Regions from separate parts of the Brevibacillus gelatini genome, predicted to be linked through region 2. Evidence: riboswitches for the same ligand, from Rfam matches in the RefSeq annotation. Region 2 holds a riboswitch; each other region holds the start of a gene.

What was found. A riboswitch is a leader RNA that binds a small molecule or an ion and turns the genes downstream of it on or off. The one in region 2 is predicted to bind cobalamin.
Region 1: linked by a shared signal. The riboswitch ahead of nrdI (class Ib ribonucleoside-diphosphate reductase assembly flavoprotein NrdI) and the one ahead of AAFJ72_RS01665 (ABC transporter substrate-binding protein) in region 2 are both predicted to bind cobalamin.
Region 3: linked by a shared signal. The riboswitch ahead of AAFJ72_RS18240 (energy-coupling factor ABC transporter permease) and the one ahead of AAFJ72_RS01665 (ABC transporter substrate-binding protein) in region 2 are both predicted to bind cobalamin.

What each region holds. Positions count from the first base shown of each region.
Region 1 is NZ_CP154342.1:2,451,728-2,461,893, forward strand. Features, by position in the region: gene brnQ (branched-chain amino acid transport system II carrier protein) at 1-170, opposite strand, end outside; gene nrdF (class 1b ribonucleoside-diphosphate reductase subunit beta) at 590-1,543, opposite strand; gene nrdE (class 1b ribonucleoside-diphosphate reductase subunit alpha) at 1,598-3,682, opposite strand; gene nrdI (class Ib ribonucleoside-diphosphate reductase assembly flavoprotein NrdI) at 3,669-4,028, opposite strand; cobalamin riboswitch at 4,181-4,389, opposite strand; gene AAFJ72_RS11680 (alpha/beta hydrolase) at 4,562-5,383, shown strand; gene AAFJ72_RS11685 (ACT domain-containing protein) at 5,503-6,015, opposite strand; gene AAFJ72_RS11690 (hypothetical protein) at 6,057-6,389, opposite strand; gene mnmA (tRNA 2-thiouridine(34) synthase MnmA) at 6,422-7,528, opposite strand; gene tlp (small acid-soluble spore protein Tlp) at 7,668-7,889, opposite strand; gene AAFJ72_RS11705 (DUF952 domain-containing protein) at 8,020-8,370, opposite strand; gene AAFJ72_RS11710 (hypothetical protein) at 8,401-8,646, opposite strand; gene AAFJ72_RS11715 (ABC transporter ATP-binding protein) at 8,774-9,619, opposite strand; gene AAFJ72_RS11720 (FtsX-like permease family protein) at 9,624-10,166, opposite strand, start outside.
Region 2 is NZ_CP154342.1:268,158-278,323, forward strand. Features, by position in the region: gene AAFJ72_RS01640 (CdaR family protein) at 1-715, shown strand, start outside; gene glmM (phosphoglucosamine mutase) at 759-2,105, shown strand; gene glmS (glutamine--fructose-6-phosphate transaminase (isomerizing)) at 2,562-4,394, shown strand; gene AAFJ72_RS01655 (HEAT repeat domain-containing protein) at 4,601-6,235, shown strand; gene AAFJ72_RS01660 (hypothetical protein) at 6,559-7,044, shown strand; cobalamin riboswitch at 7,289-7,477, shown strand; gene AAFJ72_RS01665 (ABC transporter substrate-binding protein) at 7,714-9,285, shown strand; gene nikB (nickel ABC transporter permease) at 9,288-10,166, shown strand, end outside.
Region 3 is NZ_CP154342.1:3,767,209-3,777,374, reverse strand. Features, by position in the region: gene AAFJ72_RS18275 (ATP-binding protein) at 1-314, opposite strand, end outside; gene AAFJ72_RS18270 (BMP family ABC transporter substrate-binding protein) at 320-1,330, opposite strand; gene AAFJ72_RS18265 (hypothetical protein) at 1,531-1,722, shown strand; gene AAFJ72_RS18260 (response regulator) at 1,840-2,193, shown strand; gene AAFJ72_RS18255 (PucR family transcriptional regulator) at 2,496-3,737, shown strand; gene ald (alanine dehydrogenase) at 3,867-4,991, shown strand; gene AAFJ72_RS18245 (quinone-dependent dihydroorotate dehydrogenase) at 5,148-6,239, shown strand; cobalamin riboswitch at 6,389-6,583, shown strand; gene AAFJ72_RS18240 (energy-coupling factor ABC transporter permease) at 6,728-7,492, shown strand; gene AAFJ72_RS18235 (energy-coupling factor ABC transporter substrate-binding protein) at 7,489-7,773, shown strand; gene cbiQ (cobalt ECF transporter T component CbiQ) at 7,770-8,561, shown strand; gene AAFJ72_RS18225 (energy-coupling factor ABC transporter ATP-binding protein) at 8,566-9,417, shown strand; gene AAFJ72_RS18220 (hypothetical protein) at 9,584-9,748, shown strand; gene AAFJ72_RS18215 (hypothetical protein) at 9,838-9,972, opposite strand; gene AAFJ72_RS18210 (hypothetical protein) at 10,073-10,166, opposite strand, start outside.

The DNA.
Region 1 (10,166 bases), 2.2 Mb from region 2:
AGTGGAAGGCCAACCCCGGTCACGAGAAAGCCGACGTTGGCTTCCCAGACATTCGTTCCCGCCATCTGTCCGAGCATCGGAGGAAAGATCAGATTGCCCGCGCCAAAAAACAGCGCAAACAGCATGAATCCGATGATGACGATGAACGAATAGGAAACTTTTTGATGCATGACAAAAACCTCCTGTGATAAAAAGCAAAGGGCTCTTTTTAGCAACCCTCAGATTCGTGAAAAAATTCACGAAGTCTGACGCTTTATCCAGACTCCAGCCAGACTGGATTCCCTGTCAGATAAATCAGTCCTCCAAACGCACCACTCGATGTTTGCATGACTCTCTCTCGTTTCCACCTTGCTGCTCCAGTCCAACTCTCATAGACTTAGACTGGCTGGCAAGGAGAAGAGCGACACATCATTTATTTATAACACAAATATGAATGAAAAAGTATTTTCGAATAAATAAAACTATTATTCCATCTCCTGCACGACATCGTACGCCTTCGCGTGAGGCCCCTTTCGCGGTTTCCTTCCAGCACAGCAAAAAGACTGCCATCTGTAGACAGCAGCCCTTTTTAAACAATCGTTTAAGCTTTTTACTCAAAACGAAAATCGTCATCCGTCAGCGGCTCGACGTTGAGCGTACGGACGTAGCCATTGCCTTTTTTCGAGAAGAAATCGTGCTGCTTCGTGTGCGTCCGTATCCCGTTCAGGACGATCGGGTTGACTTCCTCCTCCGGGAAGAACGGTTCCAACCCCAGATTCATCAGCGCTTTGTTCGCGTTGTAGCGCACGTAGGCCAACACCTCGTCCGCAAGGCCAATCTCTGTGTACAGGGAGACGGTGTACTCCTCTTCATTTGCGTGCAACTCGTGCAGAAGTGCGTACAGCTCTTCTTTCACCGCCGCCTGCTCCGCGACGCTGAGCTTTTGGTACACTTCCTGCGCGAGCACGCCGACGTACAGGCCGTGAATGCTCTCATCCCGCACAATCAGGTCGATAATTTCGCCGCTGCTCGTCATCTTGCCCTGCCCTGCCAAATAGAGCGGGTAGAAAAAACCGCTGTAAAACAGGTAGCTTTCCAAAAAGACCGAGGCGACCATCGCCATGTACAAATCTTTTTGCGTCTCGATCTCCTGGTAGCGCTTCGAAATCAGTGCCGCTTTCTTTTGCAGATGCGGATTGCGCTCGACCCAGGCAAAAATTTCGTCGATCTCTTCCGTAGCAGCGAGCGTCGTGAAAATGCTGCTGTACGATTTGGCGTGAATTTGCTCCATCATGCCCATGAAGGCCAGGACGGCCTTGCGCTGCAGTCCGTCCACATGCTCCATGATTTTCGGCATCCCTACGCCACCTTGCACGGTGTCGAGCAAGGTCAGTCCGCCGAGCACTTTTTTGTATGTGTCCCGTTCCGAAGCGCTAAGCTCCATCCAGGACATTTTGTCATCCGAGAGCGGAATCTCGTCATCCGTCCAGAACTGCATGATGTTCTGGTTCCAAAAGGTCATTGTAAAATCGTCGTCCGGCCTGTTCCAATTGACTGCTTTCATCGGCGTTCCTCTTCTCTTAAAAAAACTTGTTCTGCACAGGGGCGTTCCCTCACATTACACGGCGCAGCTAATGCACTCTTCCACTGTCAGGTGCTTGGTGCGTGTGTAGTAGAGCGATTTCAAGCCTTTTTTCGCCGCGTATATGTAGTAGCGCGCCAGTTCCCTGGTCGAGATGTTGCTGTTGACGTGCAGTACGGTAGAAATTCCTTGGTCTACATGCTCCTGGATTTCTGCGATCAAATCGATCACCTTGAACTGGTCGATCACATAGGCAGATTTGTAGTAAAAATAGTTTTCCTGCGACATGTACGGCATCGGGTAGTAGGTTGTCGAGTTTGCATACGTTCTTGTCTCGATATGTTCGACGACCGGCATCACGCTCGATGTCGCATTCTGAATGTAGGAAATGCTCTGCGTCGGCGCAATCGCCAGACGGTACGCGTGATACAGTCCGTTCTTCTGCACCTTTTGCTTGAGCGCGGCCCAATCGTCCGGGGTCGGAATGTGCATGCCAGCAAACAGTTGCTTGCCTTTTTCCGTGCGCGGACGGTAGTCGTTCGTCAAGTATTTGTCAAAATACGTGCCTTTGGCGTACTCCGACTGCTCGAAGCCCATGAACGTTTCCCCTTTGGCCTGGGCGATCTCCATGCTCATTTCCAGCGAGTAGTAGTTCATCATCATGAAAAACGTGCGGGCAAAGTCTTTGGCTTCCTCGCTCTCGTAGGCGATCTTGTTTTTCGCCAGGTAGCCGTTGAGGTTCATCGCACCCAGCCCGACGGAATGCAGCTCGCGGTTCGCCTTTTGCACGCCTGGCGCATTTTCCACGCGGGTCATATCGCTTACGGCGGTAATCGCCTCGATGCCTTCGCGCACGGATTCGCGCACTTTTTTGCGCTCCATCACGTTGACGATGTTGAGCGAAGCCAGATTGCAGCTAATGTCGCGGCGGATGATGTCCGGCTCGCCGTAGTTGGTAATTGTGGATGTCTCCTGGAGCTGGAAAATTTCCGTGCACAGGTTGGACATTTTCACGGAGCCGATGTCTTTCAGCGCGTGATTTTTGTTCGCGTTCGTCTTGTTCATGATGTACGGGTAGCCCGACTCCATCTGGATCATCGCGATTTTGGTGAGCATGTCGCGGGCGCTCATGACGACTCTTTTCTTGACGCGCTCGTTTGCCACCAGCTCGTCGTACATTTCGTCGAGATCCAGATCATCCAGATGGACGCCGTATTCCCTGTAAACGGAGTAAGGCGCGAACACCGTCAGCGGCTTGTTTTCCTCTGCGAGCTTGTAAAACACATTCGGTACGATCAGGCCGATTGACAGCGTCTTGATCCGCGACTTTTCATCGGCATTGATCTTTTTGCAGTCGAGAAACTCGTTGACGTCCCAGCCGAAGATGTTGTAGTAGGCCGCCCCGGAGCCTTTACGCTGGCCCATCTGATCGGCGTAGGAAAACGCATCCTCCAGCAGCTTGAGCACAGGCATGACACCCTTGGCTGCCCCCTCGACACCTTTGATCGGCTCGCCGCGTCCGCGCAGCTTGGACAGGTTAACGGCCACGCCGCCGCCGATTTTGGACAGCTGCATACAAGTGCCGAGCACGTAGTTGATCGAATTCAGGGAGTCGTCCATCTCCAGCAGGAAGCAGGAAACCATTTCGCCGCGGCGGCTTTTTCCGGCATTGAGAAACGTCGGTGTCGCAGGCTGCAGGCGCTGCTCGATCATGGATACCGTCAGCCGCTTCGCCAGCTCGAAGTCACCACGTCCGAGCGAGAGTGCCACAATCGCCACCCGATCCGGGTACTGCTCCAGATACATCGATTTGTCGTTCGTTTTCAGGGCGTAGTCTTTGTAAAACTTGGAGATGGCCATGTACGAAGCGAATTGAAACCCGGCTCCATGCGCCAGACGGAAAATTTCATCGACCTGTTCCACGGTGTATTTTTCGTACACATTTTCGTAGTAGTCGTTTTCGATCAAGTAGTCCATGCGTTCTTTCACGCTGTTGAAGGTCATCGTCTTGGCCTGTACTTCTTCCATGAAGACAGCAACGGCCTCTCTGTCCTTTTCCAGTTGGTAAAATCCGTCGCTTCCTCGCTGCATCAGTTGGTTGTTCAATTCAATGTGTCGCAATTGCTGCCACCCCACTCGTAAATTGTTCCACATCACGGCCGGTACCGGACAGTTCGAATTTGGAAATGACCGGAACGCCATATTGGCTGGCAATCGTGTCTGCGCTTTTGGCAAAGCTGGCTCCCCAGTTGCGGTTGCCGCTGGCCGACACGCCGCGCAAATAGACATGATTCCGCTTGAGGAAACGCTCCACTTTTTCCGGCACCTGGCCAAAGCCCGTCGTATATGTAACCAGAACGAACGGCTCTTCGATCACCATTTCGGGATCAATCTCCACGTGAGGCAACCCGAGCTTGCTGACGAATCTTCTGACGTTTCCTGTTTTGGAGTCAAAAGCGATTAACATGTCCCTCATCCTTTACTGCTAATGTGAATTTTTCAAGCAAAGTAAAAACGCATCCGACGTCAAAAGGCCGAATGCGCATGATGATCCCCATCGTATCCATTCGTCCCAAGACGAATGGAGCGTTCGAACACTTCCCTATCTCCCGTAGGTTACACAGTGCTTGCGGTCAGGCAGGTCTCCTGGCTCGGGGTCATCGCTCCATTTTCGCCTTCCCGATTTGTTGGATCAGTGGCGCAAACACAAAATGGAACTCGCTCCTTACAGTGGCGGGAACCGCGCCGGATTTTCACCGACTTCCCTATTATGTCTACCAAATATTGCGTGATATTGCGTGGCAAACACCTGTCCGCATCAATATGTAGTTGGCAAAACTTACTTTACCTCAATATATCGTAGTAGTCAAGGTCAGCATGTTCTATTTTGGCACTGATAATCTCTCTCATTTCTCTGTTGCCAATCTCTGGATCGCATCCCTATAATAGATTTCGTATACAAAAAGTTGACGCCATCGGCCGACTGGAGAGTGATTCATGATGGAGGACACGGTTTATGAAGCAGTAACGATTCCTCGTTCGCAAATCCGAAAAATGACCTACGATGATCGCACGTTTCACATTTTTGTCAGCATCCCTGACGTGACACCGCCGCCATCCGGCTTCCCGGTCATCTATGTGCTGGATGCCAACTCGGTTTTTGGCACCATGACCGAAGCGATCCGCCTGCAAAGCCAGGCTCCAGAAAAAACGGGTGTGTATCCCGCAATCGTCGTCGGCATCGGCTATCCGACAGAAGCGCCGTTTCATCCCTCGCGTTACTACGACTTCACCCATGTCGTGCCCGCATCCGAGCTGCCTGCTCACCCGCGCGGCGGCGAATGGCCAAAAATGGGCGGGGCAGAAGGCTTCCTCTGCTTCATCGACGACACGGTGAAACCCGCGATTGAAAAGGACTTGCCCGTCGACCGCACCCGGCAAACGATTTTCGGGCATTCGCTCGGCGGCTTGCTCGTGCTGCACGCCTTGTTGACCCGGCCGCATGCGTACCAATGCTATATCGCCGGCAGCCCGTCGATCCACTGGAACGAAAGCGTCCTGTTGGAAGAGGAACGCCGCCTGCCGTCCCTGCTCACTGACGATACGCGCATCAGAGCGCTGCTCACCATCGGGGAGCTGGAAAACGACGGCCGCTTCGACGTCAACGTCAAGGCGCAGGCAATGGCCGAGCGGTTGTCCGACATGGGCAATGGGCAGATCGAAGCGTCTTTCCGCCAGTTCCCGGACGAAAATCACACCTCTGTCCTGCACGTTCTCATCAGTCACGCCATTCGCTTTGCTTCCAAGCCACCTGCCCGCTAGTCAGGGCAGTTTTTTCTTTACCTCGCTCCATGCCACAAGCACGAACGCCAGTCGACACACAAAAAACCGCCCATACGCAAACGATGAGCGGTCATGCGTGCATTCCAGTTCTTTTTCGCCTATTGCAGAGACAACACCTTGTTGATCTGCGGCAGCTCCTCGATGGCCGCTACTACCGCCGGTGTAATCTCTTCGTCGGTGACGCAAATCAACAGGGCGTTTTTCCCCTTTTGCTCACGCGACACATTCAGCTTGGAAATGTTGATCTCGTGGTCAGCCAGCTTGCGGGACACGTCGTAAATGACGCCCGGATAGTCAGTATGGTGGACCAGCAGACCGTGAGCGCCCGGAGGAATCCGACAGGCGCAGTAGTTGATTTCGCTGATGTACACTTCGCGCCAGTCCTGGGCAAACGTGTACTTGTTCGCGCCCACGCGCAAATTTGCGAGATGGTTGGCGTACTCGCCGGAACTGTTTTGAACCGAGACGCCGCCGCCAAGTCCCTCCAGCAGAAGCGAAGCGATCTCTTCTTTATTTTCATGGGACAAAATGCTCAGGGACGCCCCTGTTAGCTGCGGCTCCAGTCTGCGAATCAATTGGGCCAATTCTCGAAGTCCAGCATATTGGGTCATGTACTGCCCTCACTCTCCCAGTCAGATTTAATCCTTGCTGCTTATTGCGGAAGAATCCACTCTTCCGGTTCCTTGATAATCGAGGAATGGTTGTCGGAGCGATACCAGGCTGTCAAGGTTTGTCCATCCTTCGTGTACACGATGCGATAGATGGTGTTGCCCTTTCCACTTTTCTCAAACGGACTTTCCTCCAGCGGAACCACTGTCACACCGCTCGCTGCAATCACGCCGCCTTTTTCCGCGATGACGCTCTGGATCGTGGCCATGTGCTCATTGCCCGTGACTGCCATCCCCATGTAAGCGAGCACCCCCATCAAGATCGCAACCGCCAGAAACGAAACAATAATCACTTTGGACTTTTTCGCTGTATCCACCTAACGCTTCCTCCGTTATTTCATTCTCTTTGTCAATCGGAAATCGGACGCACTTTGTCAATCGTGCCTCCCCCCAGGCACACTTCTCCATCGTAAAAGACGACGGCTTGCCCAGGTGTCACTGCTTTTTGCGGTTCTGCAAAAACAACTTCTACGGTGTTGCCCTCGCGGATGTGCACCGTCACTTGCTGGTCAGGCTGGCGATAGCGGAATTTCGCGGTGCAGGTAAACGATTCGGTCGGCTTGTTCGCGCTCACCCAGTTCACGTCAGTCGCCAGCAAGCTGCTCGAATACAGGCGGGGATGGTTGCTGCCTTCGCCAACGATCAGGACGTTGCGCTCCAGGTCTTTGTCCACGACAAACCACGGCTGTCCGGTCTTGCCGTGCCCGCCGCCAATCCCCAAGCCCTGGCGCTGGCCAAGCGTGTAGTACATCAGGCCGTCATGCCGTCCGATCACGTCTCCGTCTACCGTTTCGATATTGCCGGGCTTGGCTGGCAAGTAGTTTTGCAAAAACTCGCGGAAGTTGCGTTCGCCAATGAAGCAAATCCCGGTGCTGTCCTTCTTTTTCGCGGTGTACAGCCCGGCTTCTTCGGCAATTTTACGCACCTCTGGCTTTGGCAAATGGCCGATCGGGAACATCGTTTTCGACAACTGCTCCTGACCGAGCACATTGAGGAAGTACGTCTGGTCTTTGTTGTTGTCTGCGCCGCGGAGCAGCTTGTACTCTCCGTCGATGAACTTCACCTGCGCGTAATGGCCTGTGGCGATGTAATCGGCCCCCAGGTCCATGACTTTTGCCAAAAGCTCGCCGAACTTGATCTCGCGGTTGCACATGACATCGGGATTCGGGGTGCGCCCGCGTTTATATTCATCCAAAAAATACTGGAACACCTTGTCCATGTATTCTTTTTCAAAATTTACGGTGTAGTACGGAATGCCAATCTGTTCACAGACGCGCCGGACATCCTGGAAGTCTTCTTCCGCCGTGCAGTGGCCGAATTCATCGGTATCATCCCAGTTTTTCATGAAGATGCCGATGACGTCATATCCCTGTTGCTTGAGCAGGTAAGCCGTCACGGAGGAGTCGACCCCGCCGGACATGCCGACAACGACGCGTGTATCTTCTGGTCGTTTCATAGTCTTTCTCCTCTTGATTCAATTTGTCCATTTACAGATTACCATGTTTCGCCCAACAATTCATGTCTTGTTGCACTTTTGCCGGCTGCATGTGAAAAACGCCTGCCGCAACAGACTGCGACAGGCGCTGATGAACACGTTATTCACTATGGGAAACTTCGTCTTTGATCTCGGAGCGAAATCCCTGGATGCTCTCTGCACGGCGATAGTTTTTCGCCTCGATGTTTGCCCGTTCCTCTTCGGAAATCTCGCCCGCATGTGCCGCCAGGTAATCCTCTGACTCGCGAATGTTCTCTTCCGTGTTTTGCAGCATCTCTTGCAGCTTGGCTGCGTTGTCAGAACGGTCGTCTGGTTTTGCCATGAAAAACACTCCTCCCTTTGCCAATTTGATTTCCTACCTGTACCATTGTGCTCCGTTCGCGGAGGAATTATGTACGATCAGGTGGAGAAATCGGGGTTCGGCAAAAGCGGGGGTTGCACATGGCTTTGGATCAGCAAACAGACGGTCCGATATGCCACTGTCCGTCTGTTCTCAGCATGCGTCTCACATCCATGATCGCCTCGCGATGGAGCGGCCCGTAAATGTGCGGATAAAAAAGTCCGTCCTTCGCCTGCTCGTATTTCACGGGAGAAGGCGATTTTGTCTCATCCACGACGAGCACGTACAATTCTTCGTCGAATGCGCCATACACCCTGGCGGCCACCTTGCTGAGCAGCTCTTCGCCTTTCGTGGCGTGAATGAAGCCTTCCTGCTCATAGTCGCGGGGCAGGTAATGGTCTTTGTCCGCCCACTTCTCCCAATAGGCTTTCGGGCACAGGCAATAAATGATGGATGGCTGCATGATCTGTGTTCTCTCCCTTGTCGTACCGCTTTATTTTTTCCCCATCGCTTTGTTGAGATGGCGCATGGCTTTATCGAAAAACATCTGGTCGAAGGCACCCTGATCGAACTTCCATTCAATGAAATTTTTCAACGAATGAAGATCTACCCACGCATCCTTCGCTTGCGGATTGCGGTCAGGCACTTCGCCTGTGATCTCTCCCTCGTAGACCAGCCTGGCCATCTCAGACGGATGCATCCCGATCTGATAGGCGATCTGGTGTAGCGCGATTTTCATGGAATCCTCCTGCTTTTATCGGTTCTGGTATCGATTCTTCCTCTATTTTGCCAGTCTTTTGCCTCCGTGCCAAGCCCTGCTCTCTCGCGTAATAAAGGGGTTCTCTGCGGTACGCCCTTTTCAAAAGTCATTCTTCTGCCGGCAGTAGTACGATTCTTCCTTCCTCCCGCTCGATCCGCAGCTTCCCGCTCGCTCCGATCGCATCGAGATATTCGCGCGGAATCTGCACGCGACCAGCCTGATCCAGAACAGCCAGTTCCTCGTGCTCTTCCTCCTCCTGGGGCAAGTCGTCATTTTTTCGCCTTAGCAGTTCGCTGGATGTTTTGCCGTCCCGGATCGCCACTACCCGCTCCACCTTGCGAGCCAGGGCCATGTCATGGGTGACGATCACAATGGTCAAGCCAAGCGTCCGATTCAGCTCCTGAAACAGATCCAAAATGAGCGCTGCTGTCTTGGTATCCACGCTGCCGGTCGGTTCATCCGCGAGCAACAACTGCGGCTCGTTCGCCAGAGCGATGGCGATGGCGACCCGCTGCTGCTCGCCGCCGGACAACTCGCCAAGCCTGTTTTTTCGGCGATGGCCGAGCCCGACCAGATCAAGCAGTTCCACGGCTCTTTCCCGCTTTCGCTTGCCTGCAAGCAGCATGGGCAGTTCAACGTTTTGCTGCGCGGTCAAGTACGGTATCAGATTGCGGGCGTTGTTCTGCCATACGAAGCCGACCGTTCGCAAGCGGTACTGAACCAGCTCGCGGCCCGACATGCGGAACAGGTCTTTGCCAGCCACGTACAGCTTCCCCGCAGAAGGGCGGTCCAACCCTCCCAGCATGTTCAGCAGTGTCGATTTGCCGCTGCCGCTGTTGCCGATAATTCCCATCAGCTCTCCGCTTTCCACTTTCAGGTCCAGGCCTTGCAGCGCCACTACCTCCAGATCGGCTGCCTTGTAAATTTTGACCAGATTTTCGCAAACGATCACGCGATCAGTCCTCCCCCAGCTTCACAGCCTGATGAATTTGCATCCGGGACAGCATCGCACACAAAATCCCGACACCTGCCAGGAGCGTCAGACCGACGAATGAGTGGATCACCCATTCGTCCCCCCTGTTCGTCACGATCGCGAACGGAGGAACTTGCTGCTGCGCCTGCAAATACAGCCCGAGGGCAGGGAGAAACAGCAGATTGGCCAGCTTCCCTGCTGCCATGCCCATGATGAACGCCCAGCCAAACGTCAGCAGTTGCTCCCAGGCAAGAATGCGGGCCAGCTGACCAAACGGCATTCCCATTGCCCGAAATACCCCGTACTGCAGCTTGCGCGATCCTAGTGTCAGCACCCAGTACAGGATGTAGCCGAGAAACGTAATCAGCATCGACAAAAGAAACCCGAGTGTCAAAGAGCCATTCAGTCCCAGGTAAAAGGCACTGTTCTTGACCTCGATCAGCTTTTGCCTGGCGTTGTCCAGTGAGACGAGCTGAACATCGGAGGCGGCAAGCGCACCGTACAGCTCCTCCGAAGAAGCATCCGG
Region 2 (10,166 bases):
GGCGTCTGTCGATCTGGAAGGGGCTACTTCTGCGATTAAGACTACAGTCCCACTGAAGGTAGTGGACAAGTCAGGAAATGTGATTCAAGGTGCGGATGTCATCCCGCTTACGGTAGAGGTAAACATCCCGGTCACGAGTCCTTTTGTGAAAGTGCCACTGAAATTAAACTTGACGAATGAAATGCCAAATGGCTATAGTTTGGCTAGTATGGATATGAATGTGGATGAGGTGACCGTTTTCGGTCCGAAAGAGGTCATTGACGCTATCAAGGCGAACACCTATCCGGGGCCGGAAATCGATCTTGCCAACATTACATCAGATCGTCTTTTGGAGCTAAAGATACCGTTAATGGATAACATCGTGAAGGTAGAACCGGAGTATCTCAAGGTATCGCTGAAAGTAGTTCCGTCCACAACCAAGCGTTTGGAGAAAATCCCGATTCGCATCAGCGGGTTGTCAGAGACTATGCAAGCCAAGGTGCTGTCCACCGATGGTCAGGAGCTGTCTACAATCGACTTTGACGTCATCGGCGCGGCACAAGTGCTGGATCAATTGAGACACGAAGACTTGCAGGTCATAGCAGATGTCAGCAACATGCCGGCTGGTGTGTACGAGGTACCTCTGAATTACATTTTCAATCAGCCGGATTATATCAAGACTTCTGCGAGCGCACCGAAAAAGGTAACAATCGAAATCACGAACAAGCGAAGGTAGGCATAAGCTGTTGTGTGCACAAGGAAGGAAATGAGGGACAAACATGGGGAAGTATTTCGGAACAGACGGTGTACGTGGGGTTGCCAATACACAATTGACTCCCGAGCTGGCATTTAAAATCGGACGCGTTGGCGGCTACGTTCTCACCAGAAACAAGCAGGAAGGCAAACCAAAAGTGGTGATTGGGCGCGATACGCGCATTTCCGGACAGATGCTGGAAAGCGCGCTTTTGGCTGGCTTGCTTTCGGTTGGAGCAGAAGTGGTCAGATTGGGTGTCATCTCCACCTCAGGCGTGGCGTATCTCACACGTGCACTGGGTGCGGATGCGGGTGTCATGATCTCCGCCTCCCACAATCCGTTTCCGGATAACGGAATCAAGTTCTTCGGCAGCAACGGTTTCAAACTGTCCGACGAAGTGGAAGCAGAAATAGAGCAATACCTGGACGCGGCAGAGGACACTTTGCCAAGGCCGGTAGGGGAACAGATCGGTACGGTATTGGAATTTTTGGAGGGCGGACAAAAGTACCTCTCTCATCTGAAAAGTACCGTATCCGAGCGTTTTGACGGCATGAAGGTCGTTCTGGACTGCGCCAATGGAGCTGTCTCGTCGCTGGCAGCCCGCCTGTTTGCAGACGTGGACGCAGAGGTCATTACGATCGGGGCCAACCCGAACGGGGTCAACATCAACGAGCAGTGCGGTTCTACCCATCCTGAGCGTCTTCAGGAGGAAGTGTTGAAGCACAAGGCTGATCTGGGTCTTTCCTTTGACGGGGACGCGGACCGCTGTATCGCGGTTGACGAGACGGGTGAAATCATCGACGGCGATTACATTATGGCGATTTGCGCCCGTGCACTGAAGGCAAAAGGAAAGCTCAACAACAATACCGTTGTGACGACCGTCATGGCCAACATGGGCTTTTTCAAAGGGATGGAAGAGTGCTCCATCCATACAACCAAAACCGCTGTAGGAGACCGCTACGTGGTCGAGGAGATGCTGCGCGGCGGCTACAACCTTGGCGGCGAGCAGTCCGGCCACATCGTTTTCTTGGACTACAATACGACAGGTGACGGGCTGCTGACAGGCTTGCAGCTTTTGAACATCATCAAGGAATCGGGCAAGCCGTTGTCCGAGCTGAAACAGGTGATGGTCAAGTATCCGCAGCTGCTGGTCAATGTCCGCGTAGAGGACAAGTCGAAGCTGAACGGCAACGAAGCGATCGAGCGGGCTATTCGCGAAGTGGAGGAAGAGCTGGCTGGCAACGGACGCGTGCTGGTTCGTCCATCCGGCACAGAGCCAATCGTGCGCGTCATGGCAGAAGGTCCGGATGAGGCGCAACTGGAAGGGCTTGTGCACCGGATCGTCGACGTAGTGAAGCAGGAACTGGTGTAAAAAATGTTTGGGGGAGTGGTGCGAAGCCACTCCCTTTTGCATACATGTAAAATGACGAAGGTGTTGTCGCCCCTATCGATCTGTGGTAAAATGTTCATGTGCACACGTGCACGATTAGCAAAAATTGGAGGGGATCGGACGAAAACAAAGCAGATCGAGTAACAAAAAAACAACTGTCGTAAAGCGCCAGCACTGCGGCTGCCCGACATGGAGCCCAGTGGACGAGGTGGAGGTTTATCGAAGATTTCGGCGGATACCTCCCGGCAGCAGTATCACTGCCGCAGAACGCAAGGACAAAGCACCGGAGTGATCTGGTGGACAAAACTTTGCGTATGATACGTTTGTAGCCACGGACGAAGGAAAAAACATAGATCAAACATGGAATGGCGGGGGCACTCCCCCGTACCATTGGTTTTGGGTTGTGTCCCCGTCAATATGGAAGGGGATCATACACTTATGTGCGGAATCGTTGGATATATTGGAGATAAACAAGCGCAAGACATCGTGATCGGAGGACTGCGCAAGCTGGAGTATCGCGGTTATGACTCGGCGGGAATCGCGGTAGTGAACGAAAACGGCCTGGAGCTGGCAAAGTCGCAGGGACGTCTGGCTGTGCTGGAAGATCGTCTGGCATCCAAGCCGCTTGCCGGTTGCATGGGAATCGGACACACACGTTGGGCGACGCACGGCAAGCCGTCTGACGAGAACTCCCACCCGCATACCGACGCCAAAACGTCTTTTGCCGTCGTTCACAACGGGATTATCGAGAACTTCCTGCCGTTGAAGGAAGAGCTGCTGGCAAAAGGCTACACGTTCACTTCCGAGACAGATACCGAGGTCATCGCGCACTTGCTCGCAGACATGTACGACGGGGATATTGTGTCCACGGCGCGTCGCGCTGTGCAACGCATGCGTGGTGCTTATGCGCTGGGAATCATGACTGAGCATGAACCAGATAAGCTGGTAGCTGTTCGTCTGGCCAGCCCGCTGGTCGTTGGCGTAGGTCAGGGCGAGAGCTTTATTGGCTCGGACATTCCGGCTATTCTGGAGCATACCCGTGACGTTTACATTTTGAACGAAGGCGAAATGGCTGTTTTGACTCGCGACGGCGTGGAACTGATGAACGCAGAGACCGGAGAGAAAATTGAGCGGGAGCTGTTCCATGTCGAGTGGGATCTGGTGCAAGCGGAAAAAGGCGGCTACGATTCTTTCATGCTTAAAGAAATTTACGAGCAGCCACAAGCCGTTCGCGACACGATGGGCGCCCGCATTGACCGCGAGAACAAGCGCGTGATTTTGCCTGAGTTGAAAATGAGCGATGCCGAACTGGCGACGTACGACCGCATCTACATCGTCGCTTGCGGTACTTCCATGCACGCAGGTCTGGTCGGCAAAGACATCATCGAAAAATGGACCCGCGTTCCGGTAGAGGTAGCGGTTGCTTCCGAGTTCCGTTACCGCGACCCGATCTACACGGACAAAACCTTGATGATCGTCATCAGCCAATCGGGGGAGACAGCAGACACACTGGCTGCACTGCGTGAAGCGAAGAAGAGCAACGTGAAGGTACTCGCGATCACGAACGTTGTCGGCAGCTCTGTGGCGCGCGAAGCCGACGAAGTGATTTTCACCTGGGCCGGCCCTGAGGTAGCGGTAGCTTCGACCAAAGCGTACACCTCCCAAGTAGTAGCGCTGTACCTGTTCGGCCTGTATCTGGCGCAGGTAAAAGGCACGCTTGCGGCTGCCGAGGTAGCGACGATCGTGGAGCATCTGGAGACAATCCCAGGCAAAATCGCATCCATGCTCGAAGATGCTGAGCAGGTTCGCCGCTTTGCCGAGAGCACAAAAGGGGTAAACAGCCTGTTCTTCATCGGCCGCGGTCTGGACTACGCGGTATCGCTGGAAGGCTCCCTGAAGCTCAAGGAGATCTCCTACATCCACTCCGAGGCGTACCCGGCTGGTGAGCTGAAGCACGGTACTCTTGCGCTGATTGAAGATAACGTTCCGGTTGTCGCATTGGCTACACAACCAGACATCTACGAAAAAACGGTGAGCAACATCGTGGAAGTAAAAGCGCGCGGCGCTCATGTCCTGGGCTTCGCGACAGAAGGCGACCACGACCTGGCGAAGACTGTGGACGAAGTGATCTACATGCCGGCCACTCTGCCAATGCTCACACCGATTCTGACCGTCATTCCATTGCAATTGCTTGCTTACTACGCATCTGTCGCGCGTGGCCTGGATGTGGATAAACCGCGGAATTTGGCGAAGAGTGTGACGGTGGAGTAACAGGATTTGTTGGAGTAGAGGTTTGTGTTCAGAGATAATATAGTTTTAGGCTGCTTAATAAAGTTGTAGACCGGAAAAAACGGTCAATACTTTTCGTATGGTAATTGTGAATGGAGCCATCACGAGGCTACAACTTAGAAACAGTCTGTTTATCGAGCTACCTACGGTAAGGTAGCTCTTTTTTTACTTTTGGAGGGGTTAGGACTATGAGAGACATGTCAAAAGAGGAGCAAGATTTAATCGATGAACTTTACGGAAAAAATTCTTTCCTCAACATTTTTAAAAGATCGGATACAAGAAAAATTGAAATATTACAATCGCTAGCCAATTCCAGAAGCATGCTTACTCTGACTTTCTTATTGCCGTTTGCCATAGAGACAAGCGAAACAGTACGAAGTACAGCACGTGATACCATACACAAAATTATTTGCCGTCATGGTAAGCAAAACTTGATTGGTTTTGACCAATACATGCGGAGATTAGCCCCTTATCATTACCAAGAAAAAATGGCAAGATGGCATCATTTGTCGCCTGAGTATGTCATGGCCATTCGGATCAACGATGAGTCGGACGTTAGTTTCATTGGGATATGCAGCTTTCATCGAAATGGATATGTGAGGGAAGCAGCGGTTGAAATGTTGGCGCATCAATTTTCGGGGAAGGAGATTCCTTTTCTGCTTCTCCGCATGAACGATTGGCTGCCAAAAATCCGTTTCATGGCTTTTAAGGCACTCAAGCAGAGAATTCGTCCTGATTATGTAAAGCACTTTCTTGAAGCTATTTGTCTGGTTAAACATTTGTCCGAATACTATAACCGAGAAAAATTCTCTGACTTCGTGGATGAAATATATGGTCTGTTTCGTCACCCAGAAAATCGGAAAGTGTTGTTAAGCGGTTTTCATTCAAAGGACCCTATTGTGCGACGATTCTGCTTTGAACTGGCGATCAACCTTCCTGATATTGAGCAAGAATCAGTTATATCAGAAGCACTACGTCAATCTGATGCTTGGATACGGCTACAGGTAGCTAAACACATTTGCAGAAACTACTCAAACGAGTGTTTAATTCAATGGCTAAAACGAATCAGGAGTGACGTTTTTCCTCCCATTAGGCAACTGGCATTACAAACATATATGGAACGTTTTTCAGAGGAGTCTACCGAAGAACTGCTTGCTGCTCTTCTTGATCGGCATAAAACCATTCGTGAAATGGCCAGATATTATTTAAAAGATAAGCGAATTGACTTCTCGTCATTTTACAGAGAAAAGCTGAATGGGACAAATGAAAGATTGATACAGGCAGCGATTGCTGGAGTGGGTGAAACTGGCGATAAAACAGATGCACAATGGATTATTCCGTTCTTGTGTCATGAAAATGCGCGGACGCGCAGAGCGGCAGTGAAAGCACTAGGTATGCTTAATCCAGAGGATTACACAGACGTTTTTATCAACTCCCTACAATCAGATAAACCAAGCGTATCGCGGGAAGCGAGACAAGTGCTTGCAAATATTATTGACCTACGTCATGCCGAACTGCTGTGGGGGATTTATGTAAATGATTTACGCCCCTATGTGAAGAAAAACATTCTCTTCTTGTTTACTAAGTTTGGCAAGGCAGACAACATACTTTATTTATTACGGGCATGTGCTGTTCAGGAAGAGGAAATCCGTGATTTGGCCAAGCGGCATGTAGAATCATGGATGTGTGGGTATAACACAAGATTTTATGTGTCAATGAGCGATGAAAAGCGCCAAAAATTGAAGGGGATTTTAGATGAGGTTAAGGACTTTCTACCGGAGTATACGGTTCGGGAGTTTGAGTTTCTCATTAGTAAGAATTAATAACCCGAAGGAAGGGCGGGAGCAAGGAGAAGGAAAGGGTTATTTTACAGTGGCTTTTTATTCAGGATGTCCCTTGAGAAGGTACAAGGTTGTCAGCTGTTAAGCTTTCACCAAAGACATGGACAACTAGGTAGAACGAGAGAGAGAGTACCTCAGGAAAATAACAAATATTGGAACTGTCCAGATTGTGCCGTCCAAATCTACGTAACAACACAGTCCTCAGTCGACCTGTGCATATTCACCAGGTTTCGTCTCGTAACGGAAGAACAGCAGGAACTTGTTCCAAGCTAGTAATGTGGCTAGGTTGATATAAAAGGGGGGCTATGTTGGAAATTGAACACAAGCAATACACAGAGAAGGTATTAAACCATATATTTGTAGGTAGCCAATTAGATGGTATGAAATTTGGTCCAGGACCAGGTACGTTTTTAATTCGTTTTGAGCATTACACAAATCATTCTCCAGACCAACTTTGGTTAAACATTGAATCACGATGGGCTGTATTCCCTAAAGAAACCCGAGTATTTCCAAACTCCCAAGAAGAGATGATTGATTTATCGGAAGAAGAAGCGTATATATTCATTTTGCGGTTACGTAGGGAAAAAGTAAATGCCGTTCGATTGGGTAGTCAATATCCGCATCTCCATATTGAATTTGAATCAGGAAAAACGCTTTTTGTAAATGGAAACCATGATAAATATGAATGTTGGCAAGCAGGAGATGGTCCAGAATACGCTGGTCATGCATGGCTGATAGTAGCTACACCGGGAGGCGACATCTCTACGTGGGCACCAGATTCGCTCAACTAGCGAAGAGTTCTTATGTTAACAAAGTAGTGATAACTACGTTTCCAAAAGTGACGAGAAGGCAGGATGGCATTCAGAAAACGAAGCTGGAATGGGGCGATTATTGTAGGCCGTAAGACAGTTTGTCACCCGTAGCACACACACCGTCACACCCTTGCTACAGCATCACTTTCCTGTGACAAGCCTTTTTTGCGTGTAGCAAAAATACATTGCCTTCCCCCATTTTCTTTTTTATACTGAATACTAATTTCATATGAGCAACTAGGTGCCCTTGTGAGAACAAGGGGTAACAGGGAATCGGGTGGAAATCCCGAGCGGTCCCGCCACTGTAACCGGGGAGTTTTCTTTCATGCATGTCACTCGATCGTGATCGGGGAAGACGAAAGAACGCAAAGATCCGGCAAGCCAGGAGACCTACCTAGATTGCTTCACCGTAAAATCCTTCGCGGAGAGGAGAGGTGTACAGAATGGATTCGACTTGCCATTTTTCCATTAGTCATATCGTTTGAATCATTGTACACGTTGCCTCATCTGCCACAGATGGGGCTTTTTCGTTTGTATGAAAGGAAGTTTGCCACATGGGAGACTTTGAAAAATGAGGGATGCTTTCATGGAAAGCACCTCGCGGAAGGGATTTGGTTGGTTATATGACATATGGAGGGTTGAATGCACATGAATAAAGCAAAAATCAGGCAACGTGGTTTTCTTTTCAAGATGGCTGCCTTTATTTTCACGCTGGCACTGGTTGGCTGCGCCTCATCGGCTGAACAGGCAACGCAGAAGGAAGCTTCTGTAGTTTCGACCTCTGACAAAAGCTTGACGATGGCTTTCCCTTGGAGTCCGGCCAGTCTGGATCCACACAGCAGCGATAGCTGGGAGGTTATGCGCTCTGGAGCGGGGGAAACCTTGGTTCAACTAAATGAGCAACTGGAGCCAAAGCCCTGGTTAGCGAAAGAATGGAAGCAAGAAAATGAAACGACATGGGTTTTTACTTTGAGAGAAAATGTTCTCTTTCATAACGGGAAAAAAATGGACGCGCTGAGTGTGAAAGATTCCTTGTTGCGTTCGATCAAGAACAGCCAAATGGCAAAGGATTTATTGCAAATCCAATCGTTGGAAGCTGTGTCTCCCACTCAACTGAAAATCGTGACAGAAAAGCAAAACGCAGCTTTGGTCGCCCATTTGGCTGATCCTTCGACCATGATTGTCGATACAGAAACAATGGAGGGCAAGGCGACCTACCCCGCTCTTACGGGGGCCTTCAAAATCAAAAATTTTAACAAGGACGAATCCCTTAGCCTGGAGAGATTTGATGATTACTGGGGAGAAAAAGCACATTTATCTGCGGTCACAATTAAATTCATCTCAGATGGAAATACGAGATTAATGGCACTCCAATCAGGGGATGTTGACGCTGCAACGGACATTCCCATTGATGCTGTAGAACTGTTGAAAAAGAATAATCATATCGAAGTGCTAACGGCTTCGTCGCTGCGGACGCACATGCTGCTGTTTAATATGAAGTCTCCCTTATTTCGTGAGCTCGCTTACCGAAAAGTGGTGGATATGTCCATCCCACGTGAAGCAATCGTCAACTCTGTCATGCGCGGCGAGGGTACCATAGCCAAAAGTCCATTTGCCGAAGTGCTGCCGTTTGGGAAAGGACAAACAGTCAAGGTCAAGGAAACACAATCCATCGACCACTTGATGAAGCAAGGCGGATGGGAGAAAAATGCCCAGGGCATGTGGGAAAAGCAAGGGAAGCCATTTGAAGTGAAGATGTTAACCTTTCCGCAGCGCCCGGAATTATCCATCATGGCTGAAATTATTCAAAATGAACTGTTGAAAGTGGGGATCCAAACGAAAATTCGTCAGGTGGAAAACATTGATGAAGTCCTGGCCAATGAGGATTGGGATCTTTCCATGTACAGCATGTTGACGGCACACACAGGTGATCCTCAATACTTCCTAAACATTTTCTATCGTTCGGATAGTCATTCAAACGTCTCCCATTACGCTTCTCCTTCTCTCGACAACATGTTAGACCAATTGAATCAAACAACGGATACGGCAAAACGTAACGAATTGGCGCTAAAAATCCAGGAGCAGATTAATCTGGATCTCCCGCAAGCCTTTATCGTTCATCCAAAAACGATTTTTGCTGTCAGGGATGGCGTCAAAGGTTTCATTCCTCATCCAATTGAGTATTATTACAATCATGCTCAAGTAGATGTAAATGAGTGACAATGGAAATGATTCGTTTCTGTCTAAAGCATATCGTCCAAATGCTTATTTTCATCGTGTTCGTCTCTACTCTGACTTTTTTTCTGGTGAGGATTGCTCCGGGCGATCCCGCTTATCTATTGCTGACCGCGAATGGTGTCCCTGTCTCTGAAGAAGCGTTGATGTCATTGCGCCAAGAGTTGGGTTTAACGGAGTCGCTGGGGAATCAATATGTGCAGTGGATCGCAAATGTATTTACGTGGCAGTGGGGAACCTCCTATGTTTCTAAGGAACCTGTGCTTGAAGAGCTTCTCAAACGATTACCTGCAACCATCGAATTGGCAACGGCAGGGTTGCTGGTAATGCTGTCAGTGACTTTGATTTTGGGAATCTCGACTGCTGTCTATTCTTCGGGATGGTTAGATCGATTTGGCAGAACCCTTGCTCTTCTGGGATCTGCCATTCCCTCCTACTGGCTGGGATTTTTGCTCATTTATTTGTTTTCGGTGCGGTATGGGTGGCTACCCTCGATGGGATACGGCACATGGAAGCATCTTGTTTTACCGGCTTTGACATTAGGGGTGGGAATGGGCACAGTGTATGCCCGCTTGTTGAGATCCGATATGCTGGAGATGATGAATCATCATTTTGTGAAAGCGTCGAAGGCAAGGGGACTATCCAACAGCCGCATTATTCTGTTCCAACTGCTGCGGCATGCCGCTTTGCCTATTGTGGCGATGATGGGGACAAGCTTTGCGTTTATGCTTGGAGGAAGTATGATCGTGGAGTCGATCTTTTCTTGGCCAGGTTTAGGGAAATACATCATGAAAGCCATTCAAAACAGGGATTACCCCGTTATTCAAGGCTATGTGGTGTTCGCTTCTTTCTTGTTTGTGACTATC
Region 3 (10,166 bases), 1.0 Mb from region 2:
CTGTTTTCTTCTGTTTTTGTCAGCGAATCAAACTTGGAAGTGTCTATCAGATTCGTGTAGTACTGATCGAGATAGGATTCGTCGCGGGTCAAGGTGTACATGTTCAGGGCGTAGGTCTTGGTGTAGATTTGATTTTTGACGTCCAGCAGAGCGCTTGTTTGCGGCAAGACGTCTTGCGTCAGGTGTACTTCGTCGGAGGTTACTTTTGTCATCTGGTAGCTGAATAGGCTGGTGACACATCCGATCAGAAGCATCATGACGAGATAGCTGAGCATGATTTTTTTCTGGAATCCAAGATTTCTGAACAGGGACATGCAAATTAACCTCCAAATGAACCACGGGAAGAAGTGAGACGCTGCATTTCCCGTTCAATATCTTCACGAACTTCCGGGGGCACCATCGGGCCGAACGGGCTGAATTTGTTCACACCTTCGGCCAGACCGTACAAGACTTTGCCGCTCGGAAGCTGACCTGCCATGTACTGCTCGAAAATCGTCCGGTAGCACTGGCGGACGTCCTGTACCAGCGAAGCGAGAACGTAGTCGGGTGCAATGTAGCGTTGGTCCGCGATATAGCCGATCGTGTACACCTTGGACCGCTGTGCTTCGGTAATGACGGCAAGATTGAAGCTGTCGCCGGTTGTGTAGATAACATCGACGCCGCTGGCGATCATCTCGCGTGTTTTTTTCACCGCATTTTCAATGTCATTAAAATCTGATACCTTGCCGATGAAAACCTTCGTTTTCGGGGAAGCCTTTTTTACCCCTTCCTGAAAGCCCTCGGCCTGGGCAAGCTCCGGCGGCTTGTCCACCAAAATATAGCCGACCTTGCCGGTACGGGACATTTTCGCTGCGAGCATGCCGACGAGCTGGCCGGCGGGCTTCATGTCGTAGCGAATCGTCGTCTGGTTGGGATGCGGCGCTTCTCCGTTGAAGGAAACAAAGCGTGTATGCGGATATTGCAGCGCCACGCGGGTAAACGGTTCGGAAAAAATGCCCCCATGCCCCAAAATGAGGTCGTAGTCATTTTCCGCGTATTTTTGCGCCACGTTCATAATTTGCTCCGGCTTTAGATTGTTCGCAATTTCCAGGGTAAAGCCGAATCTTTTTTGCATTTCCGTGATGCTCTCCAGCGCGCTGCTGTTCCAGCCCTGGTCGTACGTAGGACCTTCCAGCAGCAAGGCAACACGCAATATTTCAGAAGAAGGTCCGCGTCTATTCATGACTGTTTCCAAATGCTTCATACTGGTGATGAATTGGCTGGTAATGAGCAGAAGCAACCCGACAACCAAAGCGGTGTACAGGGCCAAGAAAGGCTTCAGCTTGAGCATGGATGAGTTCTCCTCCAAAGGATACAGGCCTAGATTTAAGTAATCGGCAAAGAAGTGCACTCCTATTATATCGAAAAAAGTGTCGAGTTGAAAAAAGAGGAAATAATGGGGCCGGATGGGGGTGCATGGAAAAAACGGATCAGGACACGCTAAGGAGGAAAACTGCTTCAGCAAAAGCCAGAGAAAGGGAGGCGCCTGTCATGGAAAAAGACATCGTGGAAATCCCGCAAACCGATATACCGGATGAAGTGAGACAGGTCGATTTGCCGGAAATAGGCGTGACGACACCGCACCCGAAGCCGGAGAGTCCGCTGGCTTCGGATGGGGGCGAGCAGGTTGCTGGTGAGCGCGTTACAGGCGATACTGCGGGGCCAATCGGCTTTCTTCCATAGGGAATGTGCTGCAAGTGTTTGTTTCGACAAAAGAAGTCATTTTCTCTCGTGGACAAGGCTTGCGATTTCTGCAAAAGTAGTAGGTAGAAAGCGCAAGATGTGAGGGGATAGGACAGCATGGCCCGATTGCTGATTGTAGATGACGCAGCCTTCACGAGAAGGATGTTGACGGATATGTTAGGCGAGCAGCACGAGATTTGCGGAGAGGCGAGCAATGGCTTGGAGGCGATTGAAAAATACAAGGAATTGAAGCCGGACATTGTGACGATGGACATTACGATGCCGCACATGCACGGGATTGAAGCCATGCGCAAAATACTGGATTACGATCGGAATGCCAAGGTGTTGATCTGCTCCGCAGTCGGCCATCGGCAAAAGGTGCTGGAGGCGATGAAGACTGGGGCGAGCGATTTTGTCATCAAGCCTTTTCAAAAAGAGCAAATTCTCGATGCGATTTCACGGTTGGTGTAAGAAAACGGGAACAGCCGCCAAGGCGATGTAGTCTGGCGGCTGTTTGTGTGCGGTTTTGGTCGCGTTTCGCGTTAGAAGGAACCTTCGTGCCGATTTTCCAGACAACAGACGGCGGCCATACCTGGCAGATCATCCACCCGCAACTCGTCCGCAGCAAGTAGGAGCGCGTTGCGCGGGGATCGGATCAAAAGGAGCAGTCATGCGCTGCTCTTTTTGCATGAACGGCGGAAAAAGTGCGTCCCTCTCCTGCTTTCCTGTATAATAAAAACACACGTATGAAAGCGCGGTAAAGAGGTGGAAATGTGTCCGTAGAGCCTAACTACTTTCAACAGTATCAGCATGCCGACATAGACGAACTTGCCGATGCGATTGGCGAACTTTTGCAAAACCCGATTACAGTGGAAGACGCCGATCACAAGCTGATTGCCTACAGCTCTCACGGGGACAGCACGGATCAGGCGCGCTGGTCGACGATCATGGGCCGCAGGGTGCCGGAAAAGGTGCTGACGCGGCTGTGGAAGGACGGCGTGTTTCAGGAGCTGTTGACGCAGGATGATCCGGTGCACATCCCGGCCAAGGATGAAGTCGGTCTGGGCAAGCGGGTGGCGATTGCCATTCGCCGGGGCAGTGATGTGCTCGGGTATATTTGGGCGCAGGAAGTGAATCGGCCGATTACACGCGAGGACGACGAAATTTTGCGCCAGGCGGCACGGGTTGCAGTTCCCCGGCTCATGCAGCGGCAGGGCAAACGCAAGGCCGAGGAGCAGCGGCGCAAGGAGTTTTTATGGGAGCTTTTGCTCGGCAACCACAAAAGCGAGAGCGCGATCCGGCAAAAAGCGGACAGCCTGCAAATGCAGCTTCCGACCTCTTATTTGATTTGCGTGATCGAAGCGGCCGGAGCGCGGCTCGACCAGTATTTGTACCCCCTGCTCATGCGCGACAAGCTGCTGTGGGTCGTAGACGGCTCGCAAATCATTTTGCTGATCGGGCTGAACGAGGACGGCAAAAAAGATGTACGGGAAGTGCTGATTCGCAAAGTCGAGCAGTTTTTGGCCGATTCCCTGGGCAAGCTGGAAGCCCACGTCACAGAGGGGCGGCAGGTGATTGCAGGCTACGGGCTTGGCTACAGCACGTATTTGGAAATTGTGAAAAGCTACAGGGAGGCGCTGCATGCGCTCAAGATCAAGAAGCTGTTTCCCAAGGAGAACGAAGGCATTTACGGCTATCACGAGCTGGGCATTTACCGCTACCTTTTGCAGTTGAAACAGTGGGAAGAGGAACAAGGCTACAAAAATGAACGGCTGGAAAAGCTCAGACAGTACGACCGCGACAACCAGACGGCGCTCATGGAGACGCTGGAGACGTTTCTCGATGCGGCAGGCAAGGTAAACGTAACGGCGCAGCGCTTGCACATCCACATCAATACATTGAGCTACCGGCTGCGGCGGATCGAGGAAATCATGCGGGTCGATCTGGAGAACATGAACCAGCGGGCGGCACTTTATCTGGAGCTGAAAATGGCGAAGCTCGATCAGGAACAATAGTCTGTTTGTGAATTTTCACAAAAAGAAGGACACCAAAATTAAAGGAATCCCCAAGGAAGCGCTGCCATTTGTCGCTGTACAATGGTAGTAATCCCATTAAATCGGCGTTTCCAAGGAGGACTACCCATCATGATCGTTGGAATTCCTAAAGAAATTAAAAATAACGAAAACCGCGTTGCCATTACGCCAGCAGGCGTAGCCGCTCTGGTGCAAAACGGACACACAGTTCGCGTGGAAACAGGAGCTGGCCAAGGCAGCGGCTTTACCAACGAAGACTACACTGCAGTAGGCGCTGAGATTGTCGCGACCGCAGCAGATGCGTGGGCCGCTGACATGGTTATGAAAGTAAAAGAACCGCTTCCTGCCGAGTACGGCTACTTCCGTGAAGGTTTGATCCTGTTCACGTACTTGCACCTCGCTCCAGAGCCTGAGCTGACTCGTGAACTGGTTGAGAAAAAAGTAATCGCGATCGCTTACGAAACCATCCAGCTCGACAACGGCGCTCTGCCGCTGCTCATGCCGATGTCCGAAGTAGCGGGCCGCATGTCTGTACAAATCGGGGCGCAATTCCTGGAAAAACAATACGGCGGAAAAGGCGTGCTGCTCGGCGGCGTACCTGGCGTGCCAAAAGGCGAGGTAGTGGTAATCGGCGGCGGTATCGTGGGTACAAACGCTGCGAAAATGGCGGTCGGTCTCGGCGCAAACGTAACGATCATCGACGTGAACGCAGACCGTCTGCGCCAACTGGATGACCTGTTCCAAGGCCGCGTGCAAACGCTGATGTCCAACTCCTTCAACATCGCAAACGCGGTGAAAAAAGCAGACCTGCTCGTAGGCGCTGTCCTGATCCCTGGCGCACGCGCACCTCGTCTCGTAACCGAAGACATGGTAAAAACAATGACGCCTGGCTCCGTCATCGTAGACGTGGCGATCGACCAAGGCGGTTCTATCGAAACAATCGACCGCATTACGACGCACGACAACCCAACCTATGAAAAACACGGCGTGATCCACTACGCGGTAGCGAACATGCCTGGTGCAGTCGCTCGCACTTCCACGCTGGCTCTGACCAACGTGACGGTTCCATACGCTGTGCAACTGGCGAACAAAGGCTACGCCCAAGCGATCCGCGACAACCGCGCGCTGGCAAAAGGCGTAAACGTCATCAACGGACACGTAACGTACAAAGCCGTAGCCGATGCGCACAACCTGCCATACACTTCTGTGGAAGAAGTTTTGCTGGTGAAAAACTAATCCTGATTGCAGAAACGAAACTGCTTGCCGCTGATCGTCGGCAAGCAGTTTTTTTTTGCCGGTTGGAAAGATGTATCTCGTATAAAGGTTAGCCCACGATAAATAAAGTGTGGTATTCTACAATGAGGTAAAAATGGAGTAAGGAGTGCAACCGGGATGTATAAGCTCATTAGAAAATATCTGTTCCAGATGGATACGGAAGAGATTCATGAAAAAACGGTTGGTGCCCTGAAGCTGGTGGAAGATTCTGCGCCGGGAAAAAGCTTGCTGCGGATGCTGTTCCAGGTGAAGGACGAGCGTCTTGCCACGAAGCTGTGGGGAATGACGTTTCCCAATCCGGTAGGACTCGCCGCCGGGTTCGACAAAAATGCCGAGGTGTACCATGCACTGGGTGCGCTTGGCTTTGGTTTTGTGGAAGTCGGGACGCTGACGCCGCAAGCACAGCCGGGCAATCCGCGGCCGCGCCTGTTTCGGTTGCCGGAGCACGAGGCGATCATCAACCGGATGGGCTTCAATAACCACGGTGCTTATTTGGCTTCGCAGCACCTGGTCGATTACGCTTATTCCGATGTGCCAATTGGGATCAATATTGGCAAAAACAAAGTCACTCCCAATGAGGAAGCGGCTTCTGACTATATCAAATGCCTGGACATGCTCTATTCATACGGCCATTATTTCGTCATCAATATCAGCTCTCCGAATACTCCCAACCTGCGCGACCTGCAGGAAACGGAGAGCATGCGGCTTCTGGTGCGGGCGGTGCGCGAAAAAGCGGCCGAAATGGAAGCGCGCGGCATCCGGAAAAAGCCGATTTTGCTCAAAGTAGCGCCTGACATGTCCGATGAGCACATGCACGATGTCGTGCATGGAGCGGTGGAAGAGGGCATTTCCGGCATTATTGCCACCAATACGACCTTGTCGCGTGAAGCTGTTCAGGGACATCGCCATGCCGAGGAAGCGGGAGGACTGAGCGGAAAGCCGCTGACAGAGCGCTCCACAGCCTGGGTCAAGGAAATTTACCAGGAAGTGGGCGACAAGGTGCCGATCATTGGCGTTGGCGGCATTTTCACCGGAGAAGATGCCTACGCGAAAATCCGGGCGGGCGCAAGTCTCGTCCAGGTGTACACCGGGATGATTTATCAAGGCCCTGGCATCTGCAGGCAAATCAACAAAAAGCTCTTGCAGCTCTTGAAGCGCGACGGCTTTTCCCACATCAGCGAAGCGGTCGGCGTGGACGCCAAGGCGTAAGGCAGGAAGAAAGCACATGCAACCGATGATTTTTCCAAGCGACAGTCATCGGTTTTTCTTTTGCTTGCCAATCGGCATTATCATATATTCTTCCGCTTTTTCCCTTGATTCTGTATAATAATGTGGGACAGGCAAAACTGTCTGACAATTGCATATTGCCGGCAATAGGTGCCTTTATGTGCAAACCGCATAAAGGGTAACAGGGAATCGGGTGAAAGTCCCGAGCGGTCCCGCCACTGTAAGCAGGGAGTTCTCTTTGAGAAATAGCCACTCATTTTCATGGGGAAGGCCAAAGAGCGCGATGATCTGTAAGCCAGGAGACCTACCTACTTGCCACACCCACAATACCTTCGCGGAAAGGAGCGGTGAATACGAAGCAATGTGACTGTGCCAACGGTCTATTGTTTTTGTGCGCATACCTCGTCTGCCAACGGATGAGGTTTTTTTGTTGGTGAAAAAAGAAAGAACAGCAAAGGAGGAGGAAATGCTTGAATCGTTCCCGTCTTGTTTCGACTGGTCTCTTGATTGCAGGCTTTGTCCTTTATTTTCTCGTAAATGAACCACAGACGTCCTACGCGATGCACATCATGGAAGGGTATTTGCCGCTTGGCTGGGCACTGTTTTGGTGGGCTGTGTTTCTTCCGTTTTTTATTCTCGGCATTCGTTCCTTGAACAAAATCGTCAAGGAGCATCCGCAAATGAAGCTTCTGATCGGCGTATCCGGCGCTTTTGCCTTTGTGCTGTCCGCGCTGAAAATTCCTTCGGTCACGGGCAGCAGTTCCCACCCGACGGGAACCGGGCTTGGCGCGATCATGTTTGGTCCGTGGGTCATGTCTGTGCTCGGCAGCCTGGTGCTGCTGTTCCAGGCGCTGCTTTTGGCGCATGGAGGGCTGACGACGCTGGGAGCCAATGCGGTGTCCATGGCAGTAGCAGGGCCGCTGGTGGCATACGGCGTCTATCGCCTGATCGCGCGCGGAAACGGCGGACAGCGTTTGGCCGTATTCGCTGCTGCTGCGCTCGCAGACCTCGCGACTTACATCGTGACCTCCTTGCAACTGGCTTTGGCCTTCCCGGCTGAATCCGGCGGGGTTATGGCGTCGTTTGCAAAATTCGCCGGAATTTTTGCCGTCACACAAGTTCCGTTGGCGATCAGCGAGGGGCTTTTGACCGTACTCGTCTGGAACTGGCTGCAAGCATACAACGCAAATGAGCTGGCGCAACTTCGCCTGCTGAAACGGGAGGAATCGCTGTGAAAAATGGGATGAACTGGCTGCTGCTCCTGGGCGTGGTCGTGCTGGCGGTTGTGCCGTTAATGTTGGTGCAGGATTCGGAGTTCGGGGGAGCAGATGGAGCGGCCGAGGAAGCAATCAAGGAAATCGCCCCTGCCTACGAGCCCTGGTTCCAGCCATTGCTTGAACCGCCAGGGGGCGAGACAGAGGGCTTGCTGTTCGCCGTGCAGGCAGCGCTCGGGGCAGGCATTGTCGGCTATGCCATGGGCTTGTACAAGGGTCGGCTGGATAAGCATAAAAAATGATTGGACAACAGCTTGATTCGCTTTCCTATCAAAACCGGCTGCGCTTTTTGCCGCCCGAGCACAAGCTTCTGTTGGCGGGCGTGCTGATCGTGCTGGTGCTGACAGGACATGAATGGTTGCAGATGGCCATTTGTGTATGGATGGGAGTATGGGTGATGGTTTACGCCCGTATTCCCGTCCGTATCTATTGCGGATTTTTCATCCTGTCCCTGTCTTTTTTCGTCCTGGGTCTTCCGGCGCTGTTGCTGGAAGCTGTGCGAGCGGATGCGGCAACGGTCGTCCAGGCGGTTGCGGCTTGGAAGGTCGGGCCGTATCTGGTCTACATTCCGGCAAGCGCGGTCGACAAGGTGTGGGTGCTTTTCTGGCGGACGATGGCCAGCCTCGCCTGTTTTGCCTTCGTCTTGTTTACCGTGCCGTTTGCCGAGATTTTGCAGGTGCTGCGCAAGCTCAAACTTCCGGTCATCGTCACCGATTTGCTGATGATTATGTACCGCTTTATTTTCGTGTTGCTCGGCCTCTCGCATCAGTTGTGGATTGCCCAGCGCGCGCGTGGCGGCCATCGCGGGTTCCGGGGGATGTTGCGGGACGCGAGCGGACTGGCCGCGCAGTTGTTCGTCAGGGCCATGCGCAAATACGATGCGCTGTCCAAAGGGGTGGCTGCGAGAGGTTTCGGGGAAAGCCTGCAGGTGCTTTCCTTGCACACGCATTCTCGCTCTCGCCGATATGAAGCGGAGTCAATCGCAGGCTGTCTTTTGCTGATTTTGCTGGAGTGGTGGACAGGAGGGTAATGCTTTGACATCATGGCTGTTGGAATTTGTTGATTTGCACTACGCCTATCCAGGCGGCCGCGGTCCTGTCCTGAAAGGGTTATCCCTGGGCATTCCGGAGGGGAAAAAATGCGCCCTGCTCGGGCGAAACGGCTGCGGCAAGTCCACGCTGTTTTTGCACGGAAACGGCATCATCCAGCCGCAGCAGGGGCAGGTGCTGTGGCGAGGAACGCCCCTCAGCTACAAACGCGCTGCCTTGCAGGAAATGACGCAAAAAGTCGGGCTGGTTTTCCAGGACCCGGAGCACCAACTGATCGCCGGCACGGTCGCGGAGGATATTTCTTACGGGCTGTGCAACCGCAACTTGCCCGCCGACGTGATCCGCGAGAAAGTGCGGGCTGTCCTGGACGCGTTTGGCATGACAGAGCTGGCGGACGTTCCGATTCACCACCTGAGTCTGGGGCAAAAGCGGCGTCTCGCCCTTGCCGGGGTCATGGTGCTTGCGCCGGAGCTGCTGTTGCTGGATGAGCCTACTGCCTATCTCGACCGCTACCAGACCAAAAATCTGCTGCGCGAGTTGGACGCCATTCACCAAAACGGCACAACCGTATTGATGGCCACCCACGATATGGACATCGCCTTCGAGTGGGCCGAATGGCTTTGCGTCATGGATGAAGGCCGACTGATTTTTGCCGGAGAGCCCCAGGAGGCGCTGGCGCGAAAAGAGATGCTGGAAAGCCTGCATTTGGGCCTGCCGCTCATCGCTGAGTTGTGGGAAGCGCTGCCGCCTGAATGGAGACGGGAAGCAGGCGAGCGGATTCCGTGTTCGCTGGAGGAATTAAAAACACGGCTGGCCGTACATGCAGCGGCCAGGTAGATCAGGTACAGGCAAGCGGTCGTCGTTTCGGCGGCCGCTTTTTGCACGTCAAATGTCGCGCTGATGAGTGGCGAAAGTATGCTTGTATGGATGGTTTTCGGGAACCGTGCATGTTTGCTGTTTGTATGGGGTATCTTAACCGTAAAATTTCTCTGGAGGTATCCCGATGGTTTACGATTCCTTGATGAGCTCAGGGCTTGCTGGCGATGAGCAAAATGAAATCCCCGGCAAAGTGAAAAGCCAACTCATGTTCAATGTGCTGGAAAAAGAAATGGCGAAGGAAGAAAAGGAAAAAAAGGTAAAGGACGAGTATTTGACAGGAAAGTCGTAACCTGCGCCAAAGAGCCCTTCTCGGTTTGCACAAAGACGAGAAGGGCTTTTCCTGCAGCGAAAAGGTGTGGAGACATGCTGCCTGCCCGCTCAGTTGTCCTTCTTCTCTGCTTTTTCCTGCCGTTCTTTCAGGATTGATAAAAAGGCCAAAAAATCGCCCAACAGGACCACTACGGCCGCCAGCAGCGCCAGATCTTCCGCAGATAAACCATTGTTCTGCTTCATGTTCCAGCCTCATTTCCGTATGGATATCCGCCCTTTTTATCTTATGCGGTGGTTTAGGATTGGCAACAAGGCTATGTATAATGGCGGCCACATTACCAACTCAATCGAAAACCACAACTTGATGGAAAGCCTGTGTTTCGCCTGCTGCGAGAGCAAGGGTGACGATATGGTGTTGAAATATTCGCATATCAAGC